One region of the Vibrio sp. KUL70 genome, then DNA from elsewhere that is predicted to be linked to it. Evidence: predicted binding sites of a transcription regulator. Region 1 holds the regulator's gene; the other holds the start of a gene.

Region 1 (12,088 bases):
CATTACCGTGTGTAGACGACGTGCACCGATGTTTTCAGTCGTTTCGTTGACTTGCCATGCCGCTTCTGCGATCTGAGTGATGCCATCTTCGGTGAACTCTACATCTACCTCTTCTGTCTTCATTAGAGCGATGTACTGCTCAGTTAGAGACGCTTTTGGCTCAGTCAGGATGCGCTTGAAGTCGTGGCTTGATAGCGCTTCAAGTTCAACACGGATTGGTAGACGACCTTGTAGCTCAGGGATCAGATCCGATGGCTTAGCCACTTGGAATGCACCCGAAGTAACAAACAGGATATGGTCTGTTTTCACCATGCCGTGCTTAGTCGATACCGTGCTACCTTCAATAAGTGGTAGTAGGTCTCGCTGAACACCTTCACGAGATACGTCTGGACCTGAGCTATCACCACGCTTACAGATCTTGTCGATCTCATCGATAAATACGATACCGTTGTTTTCAACGTTGAAGATTGCGTTCTCTTTCAGCTCTTCTTGGTTAACCAGTTTTGCCGCTTCTTCTTCAGTCAAAGCCTTGAACGCGTCTTTGATTTTCAGTTTACGTTTCTTCTTGGTATCACCAGCAAGGTTTTGGAACATGCCTTGTAGCTGGTTTGTCATCTCTTCCATGCCTGGAGGTGCCATGATTTCAACGCCCATCTGTGGCGCTGCAACATCGATTTCGATCTCTTTGTCGTCTAGCTTACCTTCACGCAGCTTTTTGCGGAAAATCTGACGGGTGTTTGACGAGCCTTCCTCTGCTTGTTCGTTTTGACCCCAAGCATCGCGAGCTGGTGGAAGAAGGGCATCAAGGATACGCTCTTCAGCTTGCTCTTCAGCGCGGAACTTTACTTTTTCCATCGCTTGTTGGTGAGTCATCTTGATCGCAACGTCGGTTAGGTCACGGATAATGGTCTCTACTTCTTTACCCACGTAGCCGACTTCAGTGAATTTCGTTGCCTCGACCTTGATGAAAGGTGCGTTTGCAAGTTTCGCTAGGCGGCGAGCAATTTCCGTTTTACCCACACCGGTTGGACCGATCATCAGAATGTTCTTAGGAGAAACCTCAACACGCAGGCTCTCTTCTAGCTGCATACGACGCCAGCGGTTACGAAGGGCGATAGCTACAGAGCGCTTCGCGTTTTCTTGGCCAATGATGTGGCGGTTCAGTTCATGAACAATTTCACGAGGGGTCATTTCAGACATGTCTATTCCTTAATTCTTGAATCACTGTTGGGTGCAATATTGGTTTGAGTCTTATTCCGGTTTCGGTAGCTCAACGGTGCTTTCTAGTTCTTCAACAGTGTGGTGATGGTTGGTGAACACACAGATGTCGCCTGCAATAGTTAGCGCCTTCTCTGCGATTTCACGAGCATCTAAATCAGTATTTTCTAGTAGGGCTGTCGCCGCTGCCTGTGCAAAGTTGCCGCCTGAGCCAATCGCGATTAGGTCATGCTCTGGCTGTACTACGTCACCGTTACCAGTGATGATCAGAGATGCGGTTTCATCGGCAACAGCCAATAGGGCTTCTAGCTTGCGCAGAGCGCGATCACTACGCCAATCCTTCGCCAGCTCAACGGCAGCTTTGGTTAGGTGGCCTTGGTGCATTTGCAGCTTGCTTTCAAATTTTTCGAATAGCGTGAAAGCATCTGCTGTACCGCCAGCGAAACCTGCCAGTACTTTATTATTGTATAGGCGACGTACTTTACGGGCATTGCCCTTCATTACAGTGTTGCCTAGAGATACTTGTCCATCACCCGCGATGACGACTTTATTATTACGACGTACAGATACAATGGTAGTCACGAGTAGGGCCTCTTTATCTTTTTATCTTTGGGTATAAAAACAATATGAGGATGGCCTACTAAGAATTCAAGTTGCCTTGGTGGATGCAGGGCAATTTATGCAGGTAGGGCAGTAGAAAGAGGTGCTGGCTAAAAAACCAGAAAACCTCCAAAAGTGGAGGTTTTCATTGTGTGATTTATTGATCTTTCCAAATCGCACACGGCTCGATTTTGGCTCTTTGTAATTTGTGGCGATCACGCTCAGCGTCACGTTTCAGTTTGTAAGGACCAAGTACCACACGATACCAACTGCTGCCTTCTTTCTTGCGGATATCACTTGATATGCCTTGGAAAGCAATGTCGAGCTTACGCGCTTCAGCTTGAGCTGAGGTTTTGTACGCACCACACTGCATGATGTATGGTATCTTAGAAATCTGCTGCTCTTTGGCTTTGACTTCTACCTCTCGGCTAGGCAAGGTTTCTACGTAATCCCACTTCTCCTCGGGTGGTGGTGGGATAACCTTCGCTGGCTTAGGTTTTGGCTTGGGTTTAGTCACCACAGTTGGCGGTGGCGGCTCAGGATCATTGCTTAACAGATACAAGCCGTAGCCAAAGCCACCAGCCAGTAAGATCGCCAAAAGACCGCTACGCCAAGGTTTTCGGCGAGGGGCAGGTTTTTTAGCCGTGCGTTTATTTCCACGGCCGCGCTTTACATAATCTCTATTAGCCACAAGTCTTTCAAATGTTAGTGATTCTGCACTCATGGTAATCCAGAATGCGCGAGGATAATAGTGCAGAAATGGAAGCGGCACATCAAAATGTGCCGCAGATTTATGAGTCTATTTTCATGGATTACATGCGCGGTGGTGCCGTACTCCCACGAACGACCAGTTTCGCTTCAAGCAGACGAGAACCGGCTTGAACATCATTGCCTTTGAGCATATCAAGCATCATTAGCATGGCCTGACGCCCAATCTCGTAGCGAGGCTGAGAAATCGTCGTCAACGGTGGATCGCAGTATTGGGCGAATTGAATATCATCGAAGCCGACAATCGATAGATCGTGCGGAACGCGCAGACCTAGTTTCTTCGCTTCTTGAATCGCCCCGATTGCCATCGCGTCATTGTGACAGAAAATAGCGGTTGGTTGCTCTGGCAGTGCAAGCAGTTGGCGAACGGCTTGTGCACCCGCTTCAAAGGTAAAGTCACCGACCGTGCTGTAGGCTGGGTTCATGGTAACCCCTGCGCGGCGCAGTGCTTGCTGGTAGCCTTGTTGGCGGAATTGACAGAGAGTTGCTGATGTCGGGCCTGAGATCTGAGCAATACGCTTATGACCCAACTGAGCTAGGTAGTTCACCGCTTCAAATGCCGAGGTCAGGTTATCGATATGTACCGTTGGTAGCTCAAGCTCTGGAGCGAATTCACACGCCATAACCATTGGTGGCAGGTTTTTCTGCTCTGCCTTGCTGACGTCAAATGGGTGGTCAGTTCCGAGCAGTAGCATACCGTCAGCTTGCTTGGTGAAGACCAAGTTTACGAACGAGCTCTCCCGCTTTTTCTGTTGTCCGCTATCACCTAGAAGCACCAAGTAGTCGTTTTCAACGGCAGCGTCTTCAATACCGCGAATGATTTCAGCGAAGTAGGGATCACAGATATCAGGAACGATGGTGATGATGGTTTTAGATTCGTTGCGACGTAAGTTTCTAGCTAAAGTGTTGGGTGAGTATCCAGCTTCGAGTACCGCTGTTTCAACTCGCTTTCGAGTCGTCACCGATACTTTTTCAGGGTTCATCAGCGCTCGCGATACTGTCGCTGTTGATACACCTGCCAACTGGGCAACATCCTTCATTGTCGCCATAAAATAAACCCTCTCTAATTCCTTTATTGCCTCTGACTAAGGCGTGAATAATTATATAATTGATTGATATTATGAAAGTGTTGCTAACACTTTTTTTATTGCAATATTTTATGTGTTTAGCCAATACAAAGTTACGGCTAGATTAACAAAAATCACATGACTAGTGTGAATCTGATCACGATAAATATGAAATTTCCGTGAATAAACTTATCAGTAATTTTAAGCGAGTATGGTTTAACTGAGATCTTGTGGCTCGATGTCGAGCGACCAACGTACCTTTTTTGCGAGTGGCAACATATTTATCGCAGGTTTTGCACTCATGAGTAATTTCTGCATAAGTGAGCGAGTTTGGGTTTGCAAAATCAACTGCCAACGTGATTTTCCTGCACGTTTAGCCAGTGGCGCTGGAGTAGGACCAAGCACCATACAGAACTGATCAAACAGTGGGTGCGATTCTAAGGTGTGACGCACCTGCCTTAAGAACTCTTCAACAAGATGTGGGTCATTGGCTTCCGCACGAAATAGCGTCATAAAAGTATAGGGCGGCAGCATCGCCTGTTTACGCTCGGCGAGAGCAGTCTGAGCAAAGTGGTTGTAATCTTTATGTAGCAACGCCTGCAGCAACCCATGTTCTGGGTGGTGAGTCTGCAGAATCACTTCACCAGGCTTACTTGCTCGTCCAGCACGGCCTGCGACTTGAATGAACAGTTGAGCTAGGCGTTCTGAGGCCCGAAAGTCACTGCTATAAAGCGAACCATCGACGTCGAGCAGCGCGACTAGAGTGACATCGGGAAAGTGGTGCCCCTTGGCAAGCATCTGAGTGCCGATCAGAATCTGGTACTCTCCGCGGCGAATCGACTCTAAGGCACTCTCTAGGCTGCCCTTGCGACGGGTGCTATCACGGTCAATACGTATGGTTTTGTATTCAGGGAACAGTTGACCAAGTTGTGTTTCGAGCTGCTCGGTGCCGACACCTACGGTAACCAGATTGGCTGAGCCACACCCTTGGCAATGATGAATAATATGTTGCTGAGAGCCACAGTGGTGACAGCGCATCTCATTACTGTATTGATGATAGGTGTAGTAGGCGTCACAGCGTTTACACTCTGCCGTCCAGCCACAGTCATGACACATCAATGCTGGAGAGAAGCCGCGACGATTTAAGAACAGCATCACCTGGTTGCCGGATTTGAGATGTCTTTGCATCTCAGCAATCAAAGGCGCTGAAAGGCCACTCTCAAGATACTCCCCCTTAACATCGAGCACCTTGTTGGTGGTCGGAACGGCTGCACCTGCACGTGAGCTCAGCGTTAGATGGCCATACTTACCAATTTGTGCATTGTGTAGAGTTTCAAATGCAGGCGTTGCAGAGCCAAGCACAATGGGAATCTGTGCTTTGTGAGCGCGCATGATAGCAACATCACGCGCATGGTAACGCAGGCTGTCTTGTTGCTTATATGACGCGTCATGCTCTTCGTCGACAATAATGATGCCGAGGTCAGCAAACGGCGTAAATAGAGCCGAACGAGTGCCAATCACAATGCCCGCAATCTTATCTCGAGCAGATAGCCATGCGTTTAGGCGTTCAGAGTCATTTAACCCCGAGTGCACCACTTCAATAGGTACGTTAAAGCGTTTTTTAAAGCGGTTGATGGTTTGCGGGGTCAGGCCGATTTCTGGAACCAGAACCAGGGCTTGTTTGCCTTGTTCTAGCACCGGTTTAATCATATTTAAGTAAACTTCGGTTTTGCCCGAACCAGTAACACCTTCTAATAGGAAACAACCGAACTCGGTTTGGCTATTCACCGTCGCAATCGCGATCGCCTGCTCTTCATTAAGCTTTGGTTTGTCTTGGTCGTTTTCAAGATCGCTTGGCCATGCATAACGGGTCGGCTTTTTCTCGCGAGACTCTATCCAGCCTTTCTCTTCCAGGGTTTTGAGTACCGAGCTTGAGATCTCTTGGTCAATAAACTCTTGATGTGGAACAGGGCCATTTTCAAGCAAGTGCATGACTTTGGCTTGTTTGACTGCGCGTCCAAAGCCTTGCATCAACTGATCTTTACCTTGTGGTGTGATTTGCCACTCGACCAGTGTCGCGAAGTCTGCGGGTTTACCTTTACGCAATGCGCTTGGCAGGGCGTTAGCAAAGGTTTCACCTAATGGATACTGATAGAACTGGCTGCACCATACTAACAAGGAATAGACCGAGTCAGGCCATACAGGTTGATTGTCGAGTAGAGCCTTAATCGACTTAAGTTTGTCAAATTCAAACTCAGACTCATTGACCAGAGCCGTGACAATACCAGTCAGAGTTTGACGACCAAACGGGACCGAGACGCGTCCACCAATAATAGGAAACAAATGACCTGGGATTTTGTAGTCAAACTGTTTATCTAAAGGGACTGGCAGAGCCACTCGGGCAATTGTTGGACGCATAAATTCGCTTGTTAATTCTGGAGAGTGCAGGGCAACCAGTCTAAAGGATAAGGGCACTAAATTCGAGAAGCAGTTTGTTTGCTAAAGTCGGTGATGGCGCTACGCAAAGCATAAAAAGGCAATAGTAAGAAGAAATCCTGCAATAGTGGCGAAAAAATCATCCAAACTGGTTGATCCTACCTAACAGATTCATTACTATACTGCGCCTTAAAGGTATGGCTTCATCACGTTTTCGTGAGGTGCGGTGTCTTTATTTCTTTTTAAACTACGTGTGGTGTGCGGCTTAGAATCGTATAGCGACACGGCCTACTTGAGGTTATCCCATGAAAGCTGGAATCCACCCAGAATACAAAGCTGTAGCAGCTACTTGCTCTTGCGGCAACACATTTGAATTCAACTCTACTCTAGGTAAAGAGTCTATCCACCTAGACGTATGTGACAAATGTCACCCATTCTACACTGGTAAGCAACGTATCGTTGATACAGGCGGCCGTGTAGATCGCTTCAACAAGCGTTTCGGTGCTCTATCTAGCAAGAAGTAATTCTCGCTTGGTAGACATGAAAAAGGACACTTCGGTGTCCTTTTTTGTTATCTGGCATTTAGTAATTTCAACTGGGCACTGGTCTTATTAGTAGTGAATTCTCGTTTTTTAGTGAGACAGGGGGCTTTACCACCTAGGAACTTTGAAGTACATCCATTAATATAAAACGGATTCCCCCAATAATAATACTCTAGGAAACCTACACCCATGTCTGATGACACTCTCCAACCTCAATCTGAAGAACTATCACCTCAAGAACAATTCCGTCAGCAAGCTCTTGATTATCATGAGTTCCCAATTCCTGGTAAAATTGCCGTTGAACTGACAAAATCTGCAAATTCTGCAGAAGATCTGGCCCTTGCTTACAGCCCAGGTGTGGCTGAGCCAGTTCGTGAAATCGCACAGAACGTGGATAACGTTTACAAGTACACAGGTAAAGGCAACATGGTTGCAGTTATCTCTAACGGTACGGCGATTCTTGGCCTAGGTAACCTAGGTCCTATTGCTTCTAAACCAGTAATGGAAGGTAAAGCGCTCCTGTTTAAGCGTTTTGCAGGTTTAGATTCTATCGATATTGAAGTAAAACACCGCACAATCGATGAGTTCGTAGATACAGTAGCGAATATTGCCGATACATTCGGTGGCATCAACCTAGAAGACATCAAAGCACCAGACTGTTTTGAAATTGAACGCCGTCTAATCGAGCGTTGTGATGTTCCTGTATTCCACGATGACCAGCACGGTACTGCGATCGTAACAGCTGCGGGTATGTTGAATGCGATTGAGCTTCAAGGTAAGAAGCTGGAAGAGTGTAAGATTGTTTGTTTGGGTGCAGGTGCAGCGGCAGTTGCATGTATGGAACTGCTGATCAAGTGTGGCGCGCAGCGTGAGAAGATCTACATGCTAGACCGCAAAGGTGTGATTCACACTCGTCGTGACGATCTGAACGAATACAAGCAACTGTTCGCGAACAACACTGACAAGCGTACTCTAGAAGATGTGATTGAAGGTGCAGACCTATTCCTAGGTGTATCAGGTCCTAACCTTCTACCAGCAGAATCATTGAAGCTAATGGCTGACAAGCCGATCGTATTCGCGTGTTCTAACCCAGATCCAGAAATCAAGCCTGAGCTTGCTCACGAAGTTCGTAGCGACCTTATCATGGGTACTGGCCGTAGTGATTACCCGAACCAAGTCAACAACGTTCTGTGTTTCCCATTCATCTTCCGTGGTGCTCTTGATGTTCGTGCAAGCGAAATCAACGATGCAATGAAGCTAGCGGCAGTGGAAGCGATTCGTGAGCTCGCGAAAGAAGAAGTACCTGCAGATGTACTAAAAGCAGCAGGTGCTGAAGCGCTTGAGTTTGGTAAAGGCTACATTATTCCTAAGCCAATGGACCCACGTCTATTGCCTCGCGTGGCAAAAGCTGTGGCTCAGGCGGCGGTTGATTCAGGTGTGGCTCGTATCGAGATGCCAGCAAACTATATGGCATAGAGACTGGATGGCGTAATCGTCGTTTAGTAGAGCGAAGAGAATAATAAAAAACCGACTCATCTGGAGTCGGTTTTTTTATGCCTGAAATTCACGTTAGATGAATAATACCAATCGGTATGGCTTAGCTGAAGCGAATCAAATGTTGAAGGTAGTGACTGAGTTATGATTATTCTTCGTCAAACGCTTCGAACTCGATACCCATCTCTGTCATCAGCTTTTTCACTTCGGCTGGGATATCGTCTGGGCGGTCTTTACGTAGGTCTTCATCTGTTGGTAGAGGCTGACCAGTATATGCATGCAGAAAGGCTTCACACAGTAGCTCACTGTTTGTTGCATGGCGCAGGTTGTTAATCTGGCGGCGGGTACGCTCGTCAGTTAGAACTTTCAGTACCTTTAGAGGGATAGAAACTGTAATTTTCTTTACTTGTTCGCTTTTCTTTCCATGCTCAGCATATGGGCTTATGTATTCACCATTCCAGTCGGCCATTGCGTACCTTCATCACTTTAGTTGTTAGATTAATTTAATAGGGGGGATTTTAGCGGGATTTACCGCCATAAGCAAAGACATATAGACGTCTAGAAGTGTTGACGTCTCATTCTTATGAAAGTAAAGTGAATAACATATATCTAACACAGCCGCCAAACCCCGACAAGCTGCTGTGATTCTCAGACGCCAAAACCTGTAAGGAAACACCTATGAGCAGCCGGAAACCAGCAACCATCGCCGTACGTACTGGTATCGAGTCAGACACTCAACATCATGCCGTTGTTCCACCTATTTATCTGTCGACTAACTACGGTTTTCCCGCTTTTGGTGAAGTGCCTAAGTATGATTACACTCGCTCAGGCAATCCAAACCGTGGCTTATTGGAGACTGCCCTGTTTGAATTGGAGTCGGGTAAGGGGGCAGTTGTGACCAACTGTGGTACTTCTGCATTGAACCTTTGGGTTTCCGCTTTCCTTGGTAGTGATGATCTGATCGTGGCACCACACGACTGCTACGGTGGTACTTACCGACTTTTCAATACTCGCTCACAAAAGGGTGACTTTAAGGTGCTGTTTGTCGATCAATCGGATCAATCCGCATTCGACGCAGCGATCGCACTCAAGCCTAAATTGATCTTGTTGGAAACGCCATCAAACCCACTGGTGCGTGTCGTCGACATTGCAGAAACCTGCCGTAAGGCGAAAGAGGTGGGAGCTCAGGTGGCGGTGGATAATACCTTCTTGACTCCTGTGTTCCAAAAGCCTCTAGAGCTGGGTGCTGACTTCGTTATCCACTCAACGACTAAATACATCAATGGACACTCAGATGTGATCGGCGGCGTAGTGATTACTAAGACCGAAGAGCATGCTGAAGAGCTGGCTTGGTGGGGGAACTGCATTGGTGCTACGGGGACACCATTTGACAGCTACATGACGCTACGTGGTATTCGCACACTAGGTGCGCGTATGCGTGTGCATGAAGAGAGCTCTCGTGAGATTCTAACGGCGCTACAGAAACAACCTTTGGTTGATACCATTTATCACCCCAGCCTGCCTGAGCATCCAGGTCATGAGATTGCTAAGAAGCAGCAGTCCGGTTTTGGGTCTATGCTGAGCTTTGAATTTGCTGGTTCTTTCGAGGCACTTAAGCTCTTTGTTGGTGAGCTAGAGCTGTTTTCATTGGCAGAGTCTTTGGGTGGTGTTGAGAGCTTGATCTGTCACCCCGCTTCAATGACACACCGCGCAATGGGCGAAGAAGCTTTAGCGGAAGCGGGTGTTTCTCATCAGCTTCTGAGACTCTCAGTCGGCCTTGAAGATGCAGAAGACTTGATTGCGGATCTTGAACAAGCCTTTGCTAAAGCGCAGCAGTTCATCGATAACGGGGAGAACAAGTAATGGCTAACTTTCGCCAATTGCATAAATTTGGTGGTAGCAGCTTGGCAAACCCTGAGTGCTATCAGCGTGTAGTCAGTATTCTCAAAGAGTACTCTAGCGAAACAGACTTGGTAGTGGTGTCTGCGGCAGGCAAAACCACGAACCGATTGATCGAATTTTTAGAGGCGCTGGATAAAGATGGACGTTTGGCTCATGAGTGTCTGCAATCTCTGCGTCAGTTCCAACTCGAGTTGGTTTCAGAACTATTAGAGGGCGAAGTAGCAGAGCAGTTAACCACAACTCTACAACGAGAGTTTACGGCTTTAGGTGAATTAACCGCGCCATTAAATGAGGCACAAAAAGCGGCTGTGCTAGGTCATGGTGAAGTGTGGTCGTCTCGCTTACTAGCGGCGCTTTTATGTCAGAGTGATCTCCAAGCTGTAGCGCAAGATGCACGAGATTTTCTGCGTGCCGAAGCGGGTGCTCAGCCAGAGGTGGATCGCGCTCGTTCATACGCATTGATTAAAGAGTCTCTTGCGCAACACGCTCATTGCCGTGTCGTGATTACCGGCTTTATGGCGCAAAACAGCGCGGGTGAAACGGTGCTTTTAGGTCGTAATGGTTCGGATTACTCAGCGACGGTGATTGGTGCACTAGCGGAAGTCGATCGCGTGACGATTTGGAGTGATGTGGCCGGTGTGTATAGTGCTGACCCGAGATTGGTCTCTGATGCTTGTTTGCTGCCCTTGCTACGTCTTGATGAAGCAAGCGAGCTAGCACGTTTGGCAGCGCCAGTGCTACACAGCCGAACCCTGCAGCCTGTTGCTCAGAGCGCAATGGATCTTAGCCTACGTTGTAGCTACCAGCCGGAATCGGGTTCAACACAGATTGAGCGCGTCTTAGCATCGGGTCGCGGCGCTAAGATCATCACCTCTCTGGACGATGTACTACTGATTCAGCTTACCTTTGGTCACGGCCATGACTTTGAGCGCCTTGAGAGTGAGGTGCTTGAGGGACTTAAGCGTGCTCAGCTTGAGCCACTAGCTTACGAGCTGCAAGCGGATAAACATTGTCTGCGTCTTGCTTATACTGAAGAGATCGCGGGTGGAGCGCTTGAATATCTTCAAGACCACGCGATTGAAGCGGAAATCAAACTCAGAGAGGGTTACTCACTGGTTGCTGCGGTAGGTGCTGGTGTCACTAAGAACCCGAACCACTGTTACGGTTTCTACCAACAACTTAAGAGCGTACCGGTTGAGTTTATCTCAGAATCTCAATCTCGTTTGAGCTTAGTGGCTGTCATTCGTAAGTCGGAAACGGAAACCTTAGTGAAAGGCATTCACTCTCAGCTGTTCCAAGCTCAGAAGCGTGTTGCGATTGCTTTGTGTGGCAAAGGTAACATCGGCTCAAGCTGGCTATCACTGTTTGCTGAGCAAAAGAGTGAGTTAGAAAAGCGCCGTGGCATGAACTTTGAGTTGGTTGCGGTGGTAGGCAGTCAAACTTATTGGTATGACGAACAAGGTATCGATGCTCGCACAGTTGTGGATCGCTTTAATGACGAGGCGGTAGAGTATAAGGATGGTGAGTGGTTAACCAAGTTAGGTTCAATCCAAGGTTACGATGAAGTTGTGGTACTGGATGTGACGGCGAGCAAAGTGTTAGCTGACAAGTATTTGGATATCGCTCAACAAGGCATTCACCTAATCTCGGCTAACAAAGTCGCAGGTTCTGCATCGAGTGAGTATTACCATAAGGTACAAGATGCGTTCGCTAAGATCAGTCGCCATTGGTTGTACAACGCGACCGTGGGAGCTGGCTTACCAATTAACCATACAGTGCGCGACTTGCGTGAGAGTGGTGATGACATCATTGCCCTGTCAGGCATCTTCTCAGGCACTCTATCTTGGCTGTTCCAACAATTTGATGGCTCAGTACCATTCAGTGAGTTGGTGGACTTAGCGTGGCAACAAGGTTTAACAGAACCCGATCCTCGCTCAGATCTTGATGGTTCAGATGTGATGCGTAAGTTGGTTATTCTGGCGCGTGAATCAGGTTTGGATATTGAACCTGAGAACGTCAAAGTGGAATCTCTCGTCCCTCAAGAGCTACAGGACCTCTCTC
Region 2 (12,088 bases), 190 kb from region 1:
TTGCTTGCATTAGATCGAAATAAACGTTCCAGTAGTCTGCAGTGTTCACCCACGGGCGAACCACGAAGTTAACCGAAGAATCCGCCAAAGTATGAACACCAACTTTAATACCTGGTTCTTTTAATATGCGCTCATCTGACTCACAGATTCGCGTTAATAGTTCTTTCGTCTTTTGCAGATCAGATCCATAGGAAACACCAATCATCAGATCGATACGACGAGTTGCATGACGTGAGTAGTTCGTGATTGGGCTACCGATAACGCTGCCGTTTGGTACGACAATCATTTTGTTATCTGGCGTTGTCAGAACCGTTTGAAAAATCTGAATAGAATCAACAGAACCCGCTACACCACCAATCTCAACATAGTCACCAGACTTAAATGGACGGAATGCAACAATCAGTACACCTGCAGCAAAGTTAGATAATGAACCTTGTAGAGCAAGACCTACTGCTAAACCTGCCGCACCTATGACAGCAACGACCGAGGCTGTTTGAACCCCTAAGCGACCAAGAGCAGCAATCAGAACAATAACGAACAACAGATAACGTACTAAGCCGTGGATAAACTCTACGACTGCACGGTCCATATTTTTCTTCTGAAGCACTTTAGAGACACTGTTCGCTACCGCTTTAACGATAATGTTACCGATAAATAGGATAACCAGTGCTGAAATGATATTTACACCGTATTGAATAAAGAGATCTGAGTTATTCGTTAACCACTGTTCTGCATTTGAGAGGCCATCCACAATTGGGGTCTCAAATTCGCTAGAGCTTTCAGCCATAATATGCATCCTCTATGTAATATGCTACGAGCTAAACTGTCTTAAACCAACCACTGCAATTAAAGCGCGAACAATTTCATTTTATATAAAGAAATCATTATCTTAAAAAAATATTGGCTAAGTCCTTCTTACTAAACAGGGGGGCTCCCTCCTGTTTTTCGGCACGATATCCTATCTTTGACAGATTGCAAAGTCATATTTATGTAAGTTCTTGAATAAAGGAAACTTACGCATAAAGACAAATACCGATAGTTAAAAGACTACGAAATTTATTCACCGCACGCTAGGAATTTCACATATTTCCTACAAGTTTTTATCAGATATAAAAAAACCCGCTCATAGAGCGGGTTTACAAAACTTTAGAGTGACCTAATTCGAAAGAATTATAGTACGTCTACAGCGTTAAGGTCAGCGAATGCTTTCTCAAGACGAGCAACCATAGAAGTTTGACCAGCACGTAGCCATACGCGTGGATCGTAGTACTTCTTGTTTGGCGCGTCTTCGCCAGTTGGGTTACCGATTTGACCTTGTAGGTAGTCACGGTTGTCAGCTTCGTACTGACGGATACCATCCCATGTAGCCCACTGAGTATCAGTATCGATGTTCATTTTGATAACACCGTAGCCGATAGACTCTTGGATTTCTGCTTCAGTAGAACCAGAACCACCGTGGAATACGAAGTTTAGAGCGTTAGGTGCGATACCGAACTTCTCTGCACAGTATGCTTGAGAGTCACGTAGGATAGTTGGAGTTAGAACAACGTTACCTGGCTTGTATACACCGTGTACGTTACCGAAAGATGCAGCGATAGTGAAACGGTGTGAAACAGCGCTTAGTTTCTCGTATGCGTAAGCAACGTCTTCTGGAGAAGTGTAAAGCTCAGATGCGTCCATATCAGAGTTATCAACGCCGTCTTCTTCACCACCAGTACAACCAAGTTCGATCTCGATTGTCATGTTCATTTTAGCCATGCGCTCTAGGTACTTAGCACATGTTTCGATGTTCTCTTCTAGAGACTCTTCAGAAAGGTCTAGCATGTGAGAAGAGAATAGAGGCTTACCAGTTTGAGCGAAGAACTCTTCACCAGCGTCTAGTAGACCGTCGATCCAAGGAAGAAGTTTCTTAGCAGCGTGGTCAGTGTGAAGAATAACTGGAACACCGTAAGCTTCAGCTACAGCGTGTACGTATTTAGCACCAGCTACAGCACCAAGGATTTGAGCGCCTTGACCTTCAAGTTTCACGCCTTTACCTGCGAAGAAAGCAGCACCGCCGTTAGAGAATTGAACAACAACTGGAGACTTAACTTTTGCAGCTGCTTCTAGTACTGCGTTTACAGAGTCTGTACCTACAACGTTTACTGCTGGAAGAGCAAACTTGTTCTCTTTTGCTACTTCAAATACTTTCTGTACGTCATCGCCAGAAATCACACCAGGTTTTACAAAATCGAAGATCTTAGACATGGAAATAGTCCTATTTATTCTATCGTTTTAAGATTAAAAAACTTAAGTTTAAAAACTTGCAAACGTTTGCTCACAACTTGTGCCATTCTAGCAAAAAAGTGTGACATGCAGCAAACGTTAAAGGCGGGTATAGTCACCCGCCTTCATATTCATTACGCCTTAGCGCGCTCTTCTAGCATAGCAACTGCTGGAAGTACTTTACCTTCAACGAACTCAAGGAAAGCACCGCCGCCAGTAGAGATGTAAGAAACGTCAGCTTTGATACCAAACTTGTCGATAGCTGCTAGCGTGTCACCACCACCTGCTACAGAGAAACCTGCAGACTCAGCGATTGCTTTAGAGATACCTGCTGTACCCGCTTCGAAGTTCTTGAACTCGAATACGCCGACAGGACCGTTCCAAAGGATAGTTTTAGCGTTGCCGATGATTTCAGCTAGAGCCGCTGTTGATTCTGGACCTAGGTCAAAGATCATGTCGTCGTCTGCAACTTCAGAAACGTGCTTGATTTCAGCTTCTGCGTTCTCATCGAATGCTTTTGCACATGCTACGTCAGTTGCAACTGGGATAGCACACTCTTTCATTAGCTTTTGAGCTGTTTCAACTAGGTCTGCTTCGTATAGAGACTTACCTACGTTGTGACCTTCCGCAGCGATGAAGGTGTTCGCGATACCACCACCAACAACAAGTTGGTCAGCAACTTTTGATAGAGACTCAAGAACCGTCAGTTTAGTTGAAACTTTAGAACCACCAACGATAGCCACAAGTGGACGCTCTGGGTTGTCCATTGCTTTACCTAGTGCTTCTAGCTCAGCAGCAAGAAGAGGACCAGCACACGCTACAGGAGCGTAAGTACCAACGCCGTGAGTCGATGCTTGTGCACGGTGAGCCGTACCGAATGCATCCATTACGAAGATGTCACATAGAGATGCGTATGCTTTAGATAGCTCTTCTTCGTTCTTCTTCTCGCCTTTGTTGAAGCGAACGTTTTCTAGAACAACGAGTTCACCAGCGTTTAGCTCTAGGCCGTTTAGGTAGTCTTTAGCCAGTTTAACTTCGCAGTCTAGTGCGTCGTTTAGGTAGTTAACTACAGGTTGTAGAGAGAACTCTTCGTTGTACTCGCCTTCCGTTGGGCGACCAAGGTGTGAAGTAACCATTACTTTTGCACCAGCTTCTAGACAAAGCTTGATAGTTGGTAGAGATGCAAGGATACGAGCATCTGAAGTTACTTTACCGTCTTTTACTGGTACGTTTAGGTCAGCACGGATAAATACGCGTTTACCTGCTAGTTCCAGGTCAGTCATCTTGATCACAGACATGATTTGTCCTCTCAAATTTAAATAAATATAAAGTTTTGGAAACTCAGCAACCCTGCTAAGCCTATAAATTCTTCAACTGGTCATAATATGTGGATACTTGGTATTTATTTCAAGCTTAAAAATAAATAATCCGCATATTTGCGTCCGGGCTCTACTTCTCGCCTTCGGAAGCCTGCATTGCAAGTACCGTATCCAGCATTCGGTTTGCAAAGCCCCATTCATTATCACACCACACTAGCATTTTTACTAAGTGGCCGTTGCTCACTCTGGTTTGAGTACCATCCACAATCGCGCTATGAGGATCGTGATTAAAGTCGATGGATACAAGCGGTGCTTCAGTATAGTCAACGATGTTGTGTAATGTACACTGAGATGCCTTAACAATGGTTTGATTTACGTCATTAACTTTCACATTCGTATTAATTGTGACACTTAGATCCATTGCTGTAACGTTAACCGTCGGTACTCGCACAGAAATCGCTTCAAACTTGTTAGAAAATTTCGGAAAGATTCGTTCAATACCTTTATGAAGTTTGGTATCAACTGGAATAATAGATTGGCTCGCAGCACGGGTACGACGCAAGTCCGAGTGGTAAGCGTCAATCACCTGCTGGTCATTCATCGACGAGTGAATCGTAGTGATAGTGCCAGAATCAATACCAAACGCCTCATCAAGAACCTTGATGATAGGTACGATACAGTTGGTGGTACAAGAACCATTGGAAACAATGCGGTCGCTGGCTTTAATAGAATCGTGGTTAACACCGTAGATAATGGTGTTGTCGAGGTCGTTCGCACCTGGGTGTGAGAACAGCACCTTTTTAGCGCCAGCTTCGATATGAGCGAGGCCATCGGCTCGGCAACCATACACGCCGGTACAATCCAGCACGATATCCACTTCAAGATCGCGCCAAGGGAGTAGGTCAATTTCAGCTAAATGGAGAATACGAACAGTATCGATTTCACCACTTTCATGATGAATATAAATATGCTCTTGATCGTTCGAGATTTTCTTGCCGAAACGGCCGTGACTGGTGTCGTATTGAAGCAGATGAGCCATAGCGTCAGGTTGCGCTAACTCATTAACTGCGACAACTTTGATTTGTTGGCTTTTGCCACTTTCATAAAGCGCTCTTAGAACATTGCGCCCTATTCTTCCAAATCCGTTGATTGCGACTTTTAGCATAGTTCCATACATCTAACCAAAATTTCGTGCAACAGATGATAACCGAATCCTACCTAAAAGGCATTAGTTGAGTGATCTAACTCGCTAAAAATAATTCATGACAACCAATAAAAAACCGAGCTACTCAGAGCTCGGTTCTCTATTTTCACTTCAGCACTCAGGCCTTCGTGGATAACTCACATTAAGCTAGAAGCTCTTGAGCTGTGCTTACTACGTTCTCAGTAGTAAAGCCAAACATCTTGAATAGTTCGCCAGCTGGTGCAGATTCACCGAATGTTGTCATACCGATGATGCGACCGTCGAAGCCAACGTACTTGTACCAGAAGTCAGCAATACCTGCTTCAATAGCGATACGTGCTGTTACGTCTGACGGTAGAACTTCTTCGCGGTAAGCCGCATCTTGCTTGTCGAATGCATCAGTAGATGGCATTGAAACAACGCGTACTTTTTTGCCTTCAGCCGTTAGTTGCGCCGCCGCTTCTACTGCTAGCTCAACCTCAGAACCCGTTGCGATAAGGATAAGCTCTGGCTTACCTTCACAATCTTTCAGGATGTAAGCACCTTTTGCGATGTTCGCTACTTGCTCTGCATCACGAGGTTGTTGTGCAAGGTTTTGACGAGAGAAGATTAGAGACGTTGGTGCGTCTTTACGCTCGATAGCCAGTTTCCAAGCCACTGCAGACTCAACCTGGTCACATGGACGCCATGTGCTCATGTTCGGTGTTAGACGAAGTGATGCCATTTGCTCAACAGGTTGGTGAGTTGGGCCATCTTCGCCAAGACCGATAGAATCGTGCGTGTAAACTTGGATGTTCTGAACTTTCATCAGAGCAGCCATGCGCATTGCGTTACGTGCGTATTCCATGAACATTAGGAATGTTGCGCCGTAAGGAACGAAACCACCATGTAGTGCGATACCGTTCATGATCGCCGTCATACCGAATTCACGTACACCGTAGTGGATGTAGTTACCAGAGAAGTCATTTGCTTCTAGAGACTTAGAACCAGACCACATAGTTAGGTTCGAAGGTGCTAGGTCAGCAGAGCCGCCCATAAATTCTGGAAGCATTTGACCAAACGCTTCTAGTGCGTTTTGAGATGCTTTACGTGATGCGATATCAGCAGGGTTTGCTTGAAGATCAGCAATGATTTGGTTTGCCTTCTCTTCCCACTCTGCTGGTAGTTCGCCATTCAGACGACGCTTAAGCTCTGCTGCTTCTGCTGGGTAAGCCGCCGCGTACGCGTCAAATTTCGCGTTCCAAGCCGCTTCTTTCTCTGCACCTGCTTCTTTTGCATCCCACTCAGCGTAGATGTCTGCTGGAACTTCAAATGGACCGTGAGCCCAGCCTAGTGCTTCTTTCGTTGCTGCGATTTCGTCGTGACCTAGTGGTGCGCCGTGACAGTCGTGAGAGCCGGATTTGTTTGGAGAACCAAAACCGATGATAGTTTTAGTACAGATAAGCGTTGGACGAGGGTCTGCTTTAGCCGCCTCGATTGCAGCGTTGATTGCTTCGATATCGTGACCGTCTACTGCAGGGATTACGTGCCAGCCGTATGCTTCAAAACGCTTAGGCGTGTCGTCAGAGAACCAACCTTCAACTTCACCATCGATAGAGATGCCGTTGTCATCCCAGAAAGCGATAAGCTTACCAAGACCTAGCGTACCAGCTAGAGAACATGCTTCGTGAGAGATACCTTCCATCAAACAGCCATCACCCATGAATGCATAAGTGAAGTGGTCAACGATGTCGTGGCCTTCTTTGTTGAACTGAGCAGCCAATGCTTTCTCAGCCATCGCCATACCAACTGCGTTAGTGATGCCTTGGCCTAGAGGACCTGTTGTCGTTTCGATACCCGGTGCGTAGCCATACTCTGGGTGACCTGGCGTCTTAGAGTGAAGTTGACGGAAGTTCTTAAGATCTTCAATAGATAGCTCATAACCGCTTAGGTGAAGCAGAGAGTAAATTAGCATTGAGCCGTGGCCGTTTGACAGTACAAAACGGTCGCGGTCTGCCCACTCTGGATTTGCTGGGTTGTGGTTCAAGTGACCACGCCAAAGAACTTCAGCGATATCAGCCATACCCATAGGTGCGCCTGGGTGGCCTGAATTAGCTTGTTGAACACCGTCCATACTAAGTGCGCGGATTGCATTTGCGAGATCTTTACGAGAAGGCATGTCTGCTCCTGAGTGCATAAGCGATTTGAAAAATGAGAAATAATTGCTAGTTGTTAGCGCGGTTATTCTCTCAAACGCCTATGGTGACTGCAAACGTTTTGCTGAGGTTTTCAAGGTCAGTTTTCGCACTTTTACAACATTTCCCTAGTTTTTAACGGACTAGCATAAGTGAGAAAGCAATCGTTTGGTTATGACATATCATAAAAAAGAGCTTGTAATTCGACCGTTGGAATTTAGAATAGACGTCTAGATGTAGAAACACCTACAGAAATTATTGAATTTGATCTCGGCGCAACCCTCTGCGACGCAGATAGAAACTTTGCACCTAATACTAAAAGTGGAGCTCTCATGGCTAAGCACCTTTTCACTTCTGAATCTGTTTCAGAAGGCCATCCAGATAAAATTGCAGACCAAATCTCTGATGCTGTTCTTGATGCCATCTTAGAACAGGATCCTAAAGCACGTGTTGCTTGTGAGACATACGTGAAAACGGGCATGGTTATGGTTGGCGGTGAAGTAACAACGTCTGCATGGGTTGATATCGAAGAGATCACTCGTGAAACCGTTCGTGAAATTGGTTACGTTCACTCTGACATGGGCTTTGATGCTGACTCTTGTGCTGTACTAAACACAATTGGTAAGCAGTCTCCAGACATCAACCAAGGTGTTGATAAAGCTGACCCTAAAGAGCAAGGTGCAGGTGACCAAGGCATCATGTTCGGTTACGCAACAAACGAAACTGAAATCCTAATGCCAGCACCAATTACTTACTCTCACCTACTTGTTAAAAAACAAGCTGAAGTGCGTAAGAGCGGCAAGCTAGATTTCCTTCGTCCAGATGCGAAATCACAAGTTACTTTCCAATACGACCAAGGCAAGATTGTTGGTATCGACGCTGTTGTTCTTTCAACTCAGCACTGTGATTCAGTAACGACACCTGATCTGCGTGAAGCAGTGATGGAAGAGATCATCAAGCCAGTACTACCTTCTGAGTGGATCAACAAAGACACTAACTTCTTCATCAACCCAACTGGCCGTTTCGTAATCGGTGGCCCAATGGGTGACTGTGGTCTAACGGGTCGTAAGATCATTGTTGATACCTACGGCGGTGCAGCTCGTCACGGTGGTGGCGCATTCTCTGGTAAAGATCCATCAAAGGTTGACCGCAGCGCAGCTTACGCGGCTCGTTACGTTGCTAAAAACATCGTTGCGGCTGGCATGGCAGACCGTTGTGAAATCCAACTTTCTTACGCTATCGGTGTTGCTGATCCAACATCTATCATGGTTGAGACTTTCGGTACTGAAAAAGTATCTCACGACATCATCATTGAAGCCGTTCGTCAAAACTTCGACCTACGTCCATACGGCCTGCAAGAGATGCTGAACCTTCTTCAACCGATCTATAAGCAGACAGCAGCTTACGGCCACTTCGGTCGCGAAGAGTTCCCTTGGGAAGCAACCGACAAAGCAGCAATCCTAGCTGACTTTGCTGGCCTAAAATAATTTCGCGCCAAGCAAAAAATTTCCAAAAGCCCTTACCCGCCAGTAAGGGCTTTATTTTTATGCAGTTACCTCTGACTCCCTGCCATATTTCGTCAATTTCTCTAATAAAATTCCACTCAAAAACATCTCGGATAATTTGTGTTTTTTAGCAGTAGTGACAATAGTTAAAGTACTCCTAGGCGATCAAGCTCACATTTGGTGCAACAACTGGTTAGGTTACACCCCGTTAGGAAACGCGAGACGGCTCTCTAGGACATGATATTTCAATAACAGCTCAACCAAGATGACTCGCTGCCAGCCGCTGTGAGGACAAATGAGGTTGAATCCAGGACGTTATGTTAACTAAGGGGAAGTTATGCCTCGTACCGCAAATCCATCCGATTTTAAAAAAGACAAAAATAGGGTGAGTGACAGTGAATACGCTCGCACTATTCCATGCAACCAAGTCAGTATTTCTGCGCCCTTTCATTGGCTCTCACTCGCGCTTCACGATCTAGTGCGAATGCCGATGATCAGCGCATTCTATGGCTTATGTTTTATGGCCGCTGCCGTAGCGATTGTTCAGCTTGTTCAGTGGCAAGGCACACATTTAGTGGTTATGCCTAGCCTAATTGTGTACATGCTGATTGGACCATTTTTGGCTCTCGGCTTATATGACGCTAGTTGGGAGAGAGAGAAAGGCCACAACGCCAGTTTATTCCATTCAATGAAGGCCATCACTCGCAACTCAACCCACCAATGGGCATTTGCGATTGTATTGATGGTCGCGATGATTTTCTGGATGAGAATCGCTGCTCTACTGCATGCTCTATACCCGTCAGTGCAAGGAGCACCGCTGGCTGAATTTGCTCCTTTCTTAATCACGGGCTCTGTCGTCGGCTTCGTTATCGCTAGTCTGATTTTCAGTATCTCAGCCTTCTCTATTCCACTTATGATGGAGCGCCGAGTTGACGTGATGAGTGCGATATTCACTAGTTTCAACGCAGTGAAATCGAACCTGCCGGCGATGGTGGTCTGGGCTGCTATCATTTGCGGCGGTATCTTAATCGGGTTTGCCACTTATGGTGTCGGTATGATCGTAACCATGCCACTACTCGGCTACGGTACATGGCACGCCTACCGTGAGACGATCAAGAAAAATCACCATATGTAGTACCTGATCTCGATCAGAACCAATGATAGGATAAGGCCTTAGCATCTAGCTAAGGCCTTTTGTTTGGAGTCTCATCTTTGTCGTCTTACAACCCATTGCATCATCGAGCCAATAAGAAGTTGGCGGAATGTATTTATATTGCAAACTCGCACTTCTCTCGCCAATTTCCAATACCAAAGCTAACTTACCAAGTACGAGGAAAAGCAGCAGGCAAAGCTTATCTTCAACTCAATGAGATACGTCTAAATTCGGTGCTGTTCAATGAAAATCAAGACGCCTTTATTGAAGAGGTGATCCCTCATGAAATAGCTCACCTTATTACCCACCAAGTCTTTGGCCGTGTTAAGCCTCATGGTAAAGAGTGGCGGTATGTGATGGAGCAGGTATTCAAGGTGCCAGCAAAGACCACGCATAGCTTTTCGGTGGACTCAGTACAAGGAAAGACATTCGAATACAACTGCGGCTGTACCCTCTACCCACTGACCATCCGCCGTCATAATAAAGTGCAGCGCAATCAAGCAAGCTACCGCTGTCAGCAGTGCAACCAGCTTCTCACTTTCACCGGTAAACAGCTCAGCTAGGCACAATAAAGCCAGCAATAAAATGTAATAGAGTAAAGTGTCATTTGAGTGCTAGACTGATAATTATCATACTTTTATCAGTCTTTTCGCATGAAAAAATCACCTTCAAAAGCATTTGGCCTACTGGTGTCTTTTTGCTTTTCAATACTATTTGGCCTACTGGTAACCCAAAGCGTTTTCGCCGCGCCGCCAAGCTCTTTTTCCAAAGCAAAACGGGAAGCCGTAAAGATCTACCTTGACCACCCCACTTCTTTCTATTGTGGTTGTGACATTACTTGGAAGGATAAAAAGAAAGGGGTCCCTGACCTTGAAGGATGCGGCTATGAAGTCAGAAAGCAGCAGAAGCGAGCTTCTCGCATCGAGTGGGAACATGTGGTTCCGGCATGGCAATTCGGCCACCAGCGCCAGTGTTGGCAGAATGGCGGTCGTAAGAACTGCACCCACAATGATAAGGTTTTTAAATCAATGGAAGCCGACCTCCATAACCTAACTCCTGCAATCGGAGAAGTGAATGGTGATCGCTCTAACTACAACTTCAGCCAATGGAATGGTGTTGATGGCGTTAGCTATGGCCAATGTGAGATGCAGGTCAACTTCAAACAGCGCAAGGTAATGCCACCCGATCGCGCCAAAGGTTCGATTGCGCGTACCTATCTGTACATGAGCAAAGAATACGGCTTCAAGCTATCGAAACAACAAACTAACTTGATGATGGCATGGAATAAGCAGTTCCCTGTCGATGAGTGGGAATGTACTCGTGATGAACGTATTTTCCGCATTCAAGGCAACCATAACCCGTTTGTTTACGAGAATTGTAAGTAACCCACCTTGCCTCCTTAAATCTCTGTTTTGGATACCAGAGTTTCAAATTACTTTGAAACTCTGGCGCTGCCCTTGTTTTTTCTTCATCGCGCATCCATGTTAGGCTGAGATATTAAACCCCAGATTAACAATTTACAGGTCAACCAACATGAGAATCCCTCGAATTCACCACCCTGAACCCATTCAACAATTAGGTTCTCTTGCACTTGGCGAGGATGCTGCAGGGCATGTTGGACGCGTATTGCGCATGAAAGAGGGCCAAGAGGTTCTGCTTTTTGATGGTAGCGGAGCTGAGTTTCCGGCTGAGATCACCGAAGTATCGAAGAAAAATGTGACGGTTAACGTGACAGAGCGTATCGAGCGCAGCAGTGAGTCACCGCTCGACCTGCATCTTGGTCAGGTTATCTCTCGCGGCGATAAGATGGAATTCACCATCCAAAAATCGGTAGAGCTTGGCGTCAACACCATTACCCCACTCATCTCTGAACGCTGCGGCGTGAAGCTTGATGCAAAACGCTTCGAGAAAAAGCTAGCTCAATGGCAGAAGATTGCGATTGCCGCCTGTGAGCAGTGTGGTCGTAACACCGTACCTGTAATTCGCCCTATCATGCAGCTCGAAGAGTGGTGCAGTGAGCCAAGCGAAGCGCTTAAGTTAAACCTACACCCTAGAGCTAAGTACTCAATCAACACTCTGCCAGAGCCTATTAGCAAGGTTCGACTGCTGATTGGTCCAGAAGGTGGTTTGTCAGCTGAAGAGATCAGCATGACAGAACAATATAAATTTGAAGAGACGCTACTTGGTCCACGTGTTCTACGCACGGAGACTGCGGCTCTAACTGCAATTACAGCTTTACAAGTTCGTTTCGGCGATCTTGGTTAAACGGAGAAAAATAATGATCAAACTCGGTATTGTGATGGACCCTATTTCGTCCATCAACATCAAAAAAGACTCTAGCTTTGCCATGATGCTTGAAGCGCAACGTCGCGGCTACGAAATCCATTACATGGAGATGAACGATCTTCACCTAGATCAAGGTGTTGCGATTGCGGATACTAAGGTTGTTGAACTTAAAGAAGATCCAAACGGCTGGTATGAATTCAAGT

Evidence for each region. The regulator MetJ, encoded in region 1, represses methionine synthesis genes. The targets are predictions, from matches to a motif close to TTAGACNTNTANANGTCTAA.
Region 2: the regulator MetJ is predicted to act here: its motif matches at 7,164-7,183, upstream of metK (methionine adenosyltransferase).

What each region holds. Positions count from the first base shown of each region.
Region 1 covers NZ_AP045834.1:2,826,920-2,839,007, reverse strand. Annotated here, with positions in the region: gene hslU (ATP-dependent protease ATPase subunit HslU) at 1-1,200, opposite strand, end outside; gene hslV (ATP-dependent protease subunit HslV) at 1,252-1,800, opposite strand; gene AC6I7V_RS12760 (SPOR domain-containing protein) at 1,976-2,509, opposite strand; gene cytR (DNA-binding transcriptional regulator CytR) at 2,631-3,635, opposite strand; gene priA (primosomal protein N') at 3,870-6,071, opposite strand; gene rpmE (50S ribosomal protein L31) at 6,395-6,613, shown strand; gene AC6I7V_RS12740 (malic enzyme-like NAD(P)-binding protein) at 6,821-8,107, shown strand; gene metJ (met regulon transcriptional regulator MetJ) at 8,274-8,594, opposite strand; gene AC6I7V_RS12730 (O-succinylhomoserine (thiol)-lyase) at 8,804-9,988, shown strand; gene AC6I7V_RS12725 (bifunctional aspartate kinase/homoserine dehydrogenase II) at 9,988-12,088, shown strand, end outside.
Region 2 covers NZ_AP045834.1:2,638,958-2,651,045, forward strand. Annotated here, with positions in the region: gene mscS (small-conductance mechanosensitive channel MscS) at 1-787, opposite strand, end outside; gene fbaA (class II fructose-bisphosphate aldolase) at 1,171-2,247, opposite strand; gene AC6I7V_RS11690 (phosphoglycerate kinase) at 2,400-3,563, opposite strand; gene epd (erythrose-4-phosphate dehydrogenase) at 3,715-4,749, opposite strand; gene tkt (transketolase) at 4,931-6,925, opposite strand; gene metK (methionine adenosyltransferase) at 7,274-8,428, shown strand; gene AC6I7V_RS11710 (DUF2189 domain-containing protein) at 8,784-9,581, shown strand; gene AC6I7V_RS11715 (SprT family zinc-dependent metalloprotease) at 9,659-10,162, shown strand; gene AC6I7V_RS11720 (endonuclease) at 10,253-10,984, shown strand; gene rsmE (16S rRNA (uracil(1498)-N(3))-methyltransferase) at 11,133-11,864, shown strand; gene gshB (glutathione synthase) at 11,878-12,088, shown strand, end outside.